2 regions of the [Bacillus] caldolyticus genome follow, and region 1 is predicted to be linked to the other one. Evidence: a T-box and tRNA genes for the amino acid it is inferred to sense, from the RefSeq annotation. Region 1 holds a T-box; the other holds one or more tRNA genes.
What was found. A T-box is a leader RNA that pairs with one kind of tRNA and senses whether it is charged. The one in region 1 lies ahead of trpS (tryptophan--tRNA ligase), so its partner is inferred to be a tRNA-Trp.
Positions count from the first base shown of each region.

Region 2: it has a tRNA-Trp gene. The T-box ahead of trpS (tryptophan--tRNA ligase) is inferred to sense a tRNA for this amino acid. The anticodon was not compared.

Region 1 is NZ_CP025074.1:1,844,526-1,846,765, reverse strand. It holds gene trpS (tryptophan--tRNA ligase) at 1-910, opposite strand, end outside; T-box leader at 1,083-1,334, opposite strand; gene CWI35_RS09550 (IS256 family transposase) at 1,903-2,240, opposite strand, start outside.
Region 2 is NZ_CP025074.1:2,626,150-2,628,389, forward strand. It holds tRNA gene CWI35_RS13630 (tRNA-Met) at 23-99, shown strand; tRNA gene CWI35_RS13635 (tRNA-Asp) at 105-180, shown strand; tRNA gene CWI35_RS13640 (tRNA-Phe) at 353-428, shown strand; tRNA gene CWI35_RS13645 (tRNA-Thr) at 736-811, shown strand; tRNA gene CWI35_RS13650 (tRNA-Tyr) at 818-902, shown strand; tRNA gene CWI35_RS13655 (tRNA-Trp) at 910-983, shown strand; tRNA gene CWI35_RS13660 (tRNA-His) at 1,001-1,073, shown strand; tRNA gene CWI35_RS13665 (tRNA-Gln) at 1,090-1,164, shown strand; tRNA gene CWI35_RS13670 (tRNA-Gly) at 1,170-1,241, shown strand; tRNA gene CWI35_RS13675 (tRNA-Cys) at 1,251-1,324, shown strand; tRNA gene CWI35_RS13680 (tRNA-Leu) at 1,386-1,470, shown strand; gene CWI35_RS13685 (hypothetical protein) at 1,603-1,833, shown strand; gene CWI35_RS13690 (DUF6431 domain-containing protein) at 2,217-2,240, shown strand, end outside.

The sequences.
Region 1 (2,240 bases):
CACTGATCACTTTTTGTGATGACTCTTTCGCTTTCATTTTCCCGTGTTCTAAAACATCATATACATCACTATCTGACAATTTTTTTCTTTTTTCTCTGAACGGTCCAACGATGGAATTGATCGAATCGGATAGAATGGATTTACATTGTACGCACCCTATCGTCGCATTACTGCATTGGAGCTGAATCTTTTCTAACGTTTCCTTTTCAGTAAAGTAAGTGTGCAAATGATAAACGTTGCACCCTTCTTTTGAAGGGTTACCTGCTTGATGTTTATAGATACGAGTAGGGTCAGAATATGCCTTCTTTACTTTTCGTTGAATGGTTTTATTGTCATCTTTCATACTAATATAACTGTCGGCGTTATCGGATTTACTCATTTTCCCTTTCCCTGAAAGAGAAGGAATACGAACAGCATTTTCCACAATCGGTCTTGGTTCAGGAAAAATATCTCCATAGAGTTGGTTAAATCTACGTACAATGGTCCTTGCTATTTCCAAATGAACCAATTGATCTTCGCCGACGGGCACAAATTTTCCTTTGTGTATAAGAATGTCTGCTGCCATCAAAACTGGATAACCTACTAATCCATAATTGACATTATCAGGTTGTTTTTTTGCTTTTTCCTTAAATGTCGGACAACGTAATAAATCCCCTAATGGCATTACCATGCTTAAATAAGTATGCAATTCACATATTTCCTCTGCAATCGAGGATTGGACATAAAATGTAGATTTATTTGGATCGAGCCCTGCTGCCAAATAATCTTTAGCAATTTCCAAAACATTTCTCGTTAAATCATCTGGTTTAGGGTGAGTAGTTAGTGAATGAATATCACTGATAAAAAAGTATGAATTGTACTTTTCCTGTAATTCAAGGATATTCTTCATTGCACCATAGTAGTTACCCAAATGTAATTCTCCTGTAGGTCTTATTCCTGATACTAATATTCCCCTATTCATCGAAATCCCTCCATTTTGTTGTAGTTTTAATGCTTTGAATTGAAAAAAACGTCCACCAGCCGTCTTCCATGACTAATCACTCCTTTTAGACAACTAAATAAAAAGGCTTTCCATCCACTTGCCAAAGGACGGAAAGCCGCGGTGCCACCTTTGTTCGTTTGTAAAACAACAAACGCACTTTTAGGGTACGGAAACATAAATTACGTTTCGATACCTTGTCTCTTTTAACGGTGAGACTCTCCGCCAAAACCTACTCTAAATTTCGGTCTGGTTGCTCCGAAGCCCATTCAACATGGTTTCCACACTGATTTGCACCAACCATCAGCTCTCTGAAGTGTCCGCCATGCCTACTATTCTTCATCATCACAAAGATATATGGAATTTTTTTATTTATTATAATCACACGGTAGAATGATTGCAATGTTTTTTTACTAAATTATACAAAAAATCAGTATTTTCATCATTGCTGGTGCCACATAGATGCGGCATGGTTGACTCCCATGGAAGAAAGAATTAACTTCCATCATCTGTGATGAAGCTCGCTTCATGGTTGGCTAACGGGTGCTTTGTTGAATAACCTACATTAAATATAAAAGAGATTGGAACGTTTTCTTGTAACGTTTTTCAAGCTCTTTTATTGATTTGAATTATACTGTGAATTCATTGTGAAAATTGTGCGATTTTATCTGTGACTCAACCTGCGTTTTACTGTTTTGCACCTGACAAGTGAGGTCAAGTCCAAATTATTGTGTAAATTCCCCTTTGATAGACAACATGGACCTGAGACTTGACGTATGGTAGGTAAGTCCGGCAAGTCTCCCTGCCAGTCGCCTTCCCGGACAAACGATCATGTTGTCAAGGAACAGGCGTGTCAAGGAGCTTTCGCGGCATATCCTCGCTTCGCTCCGGTATTCCACGTTCTCCTTGACACAGCGAAGGGGTTACCCTACTCTTTTCATCTCCGAAACTTCCTGATTCACCGATCGAGCTTCTTGCTCTTTCGTTTTCCGCCACTGCCAATAGTCGGACATATCCAGGTATTTGCGTCCCGATATCCATTTTTCGTCCATTTCGATCAACACGGCGCCTACGAGGCGATACACCGATTCCCGGTTCGGAAAGATGCGGATGACCCGTTCTCTGCGGCGAATTTCTTCGTTCAGCCGTTCCACTCCGTTTGTCGTACGCAGACGCCGCCGATAACGGTCCGGATAGTCCAATACGGCGGTGGCGTCTTCGAATCCCTCTTCGAGGATTTGCATGGCTTTTGGGGCTTTTT
Region 2 (2,240 bases), 780 kb from region 1:
CATCAACTTACTTTCTTATCATCGCGGGGTGGAGCAGTCCGGTAGCTCGTCGGGCTCATAACCCGAAGGTCGCAGGTTCAAATCCTGCCCCCGCAACCAAAATTGGTCCCGTAGTGTAGTGGTTAACATGCCTGCCTGTCACGCAGGAGATCGCGGGTTCGAGTCCCGTCGGGACCGCCATTGTTCCAAAATCACGAAAAATATGGTATGGCTCGGTAGCTCATTCGGTAGAGACGAGCATCCGCTTCATCGAATTCGCTTCGAGTTGCCTCGACGCATCGAGCGTCTTTGAATCAGCTGGTAGAGGAAGAGGCACAGAGCAATTCAACGAGCGAGTTAAAAAATAATATATGGCTCGGTAGCTCAGTCGGTAGAGCAAAGGACTGAAAATCCTTGTGTCGGCGGTTCGATTCCGTCCCGAGCCACCATATAATTGATAGCAAGCTGACTTAGCTCTATTGGCAGAGACGAGCATCCGCTTCATCGAATCGATTGCGAGTTGTCCCGACGCACCCAGCTTCTTCGAATTGGCTGGTAGAGGAAGGGACACAACAAATGAACAATGAGCCACGATTTATATCATAATTATGCCGACTTAGCTCAATTGGTAGAGACGAGCACTTGCTTCGTCGAGTCGGCTTCGAGTTGCCTCGACGCATCCTGCTTCCTCGAATCAGCTTGTAGAGGAAGAGGCACAGAGCACAACAATGAGCCACCTTCTTGCATTTGTTTTATGCCGACTTAGCTCAATTGGTAGAGCAACTGAATCGTAATCAGTAGGTTGCGGGTTCAAGTCCTGCAGTCGGCACCATTCTTTGGAGGGGTAGCGAAGTGGCTAAACGCGGCGGACTGTAAATCCGCTCCCTTTGGGTTCGGCGGTTCGAATCCGTCCCCCTCCACCATGATTAAAGGGGCATAGTTTAATGGTAGAACAGAGGTCTCCAAAACCTCCGGTGTGGGTTCGATTCCTACTGCCCCTGCCATTTTGATTATCATTATGGCGACTATGGCGAAGTGGTTAACGCACCAGATTGTGGCTCTGGCATGCGTGGGTTCGATTCCCACTAGTCGCCCTTCACTTTCCGGCATTGGGGTATAGCCAAGCGGTAAGGCAACGGACTTTGACTCCGTGATGCGTTGGTTCGAATCCAGCTACCCCAGCCAATGATGCGGAAGTAGTTCAGTGGTAGAACACCACCTTGCCAAGGTGGGGGTCGCGGGTTCGAGTCCCGTCTTCCGCTCTCGATCAAGGCGGCATAGCCAAGTGGTAAGGCAGAGGTCTGCAAAACCTTTACCCCCGGTTCGAATCCGGGTGCCGCCTCCATCTAATGAATATAAAAAGTGTTGACAGACATGAAGTAATGTGATAGAATAATACATGTCGCGCCGATGTGGCGGAATTGGCAGACGCGCACGACTCAAAATCGTGTGGGGTAACCCCCCGTGTGGGTTCGACTCCCACCATCGGCATCGAAATAGGGAAAAGGCTTTAGGGACAAGGGGTTTCACGTAAGTGGAATCCCTTGTTTTTTATTTACCGAATACGATTCGAGAGAAGAAAATCGTGTGCGTACAATCGTGTTCGGTGAGGTGAAATGGAAAGTGGGAAGAATAGAAAATGAGAGAGAATTGCAGAGAAAGAGCAAGAGAGGAAGAAGAGGAGAGCTAAGTCGTGAGGAGTTATTGCTAATATCTGATGACAACGCAGAAATTGAATACACATTTGAGGAATTGTTAGAGATATTTATTGAGGATTGCGAACTAAGAAAATTGCAAAACGGCTCGGCTATATTGATGAACAAAAATTCACAGAGCTTGATAATGAAGCTATAGAAATCAATAAAATCATAATCGGACTGATGAGGAAAATTTTAAGAAAGGACGATTAAGCTTAGGCTCTATCCTGAAATAACTGTGGATAACTTTTTTGTTATTTCATTCGTCGATGTGCCAATTTTTATTGGTTGTCTGTTATTGCTAATTGTTGATTTTTGACTAAAAGCAAAGAGACCATTGTATTGAGGTCTCTGATGTTCTTATTAAATTAAAGATTTCAACAGTTAATGTAAATTATCACTTTATTTCGGAACAAAAGAGCCATTTTTTTGCACATTCCTTCAGAAAGCCCTCTCCCCTTTTCTGAAAGAATGTGCTAAATTTTTTGTGAATTATTTCGGAAGAGAAAATCCATCGGTTCATAGGAGGGGGAGGAGGACGTGATTCAATTTCATGACTTTGGC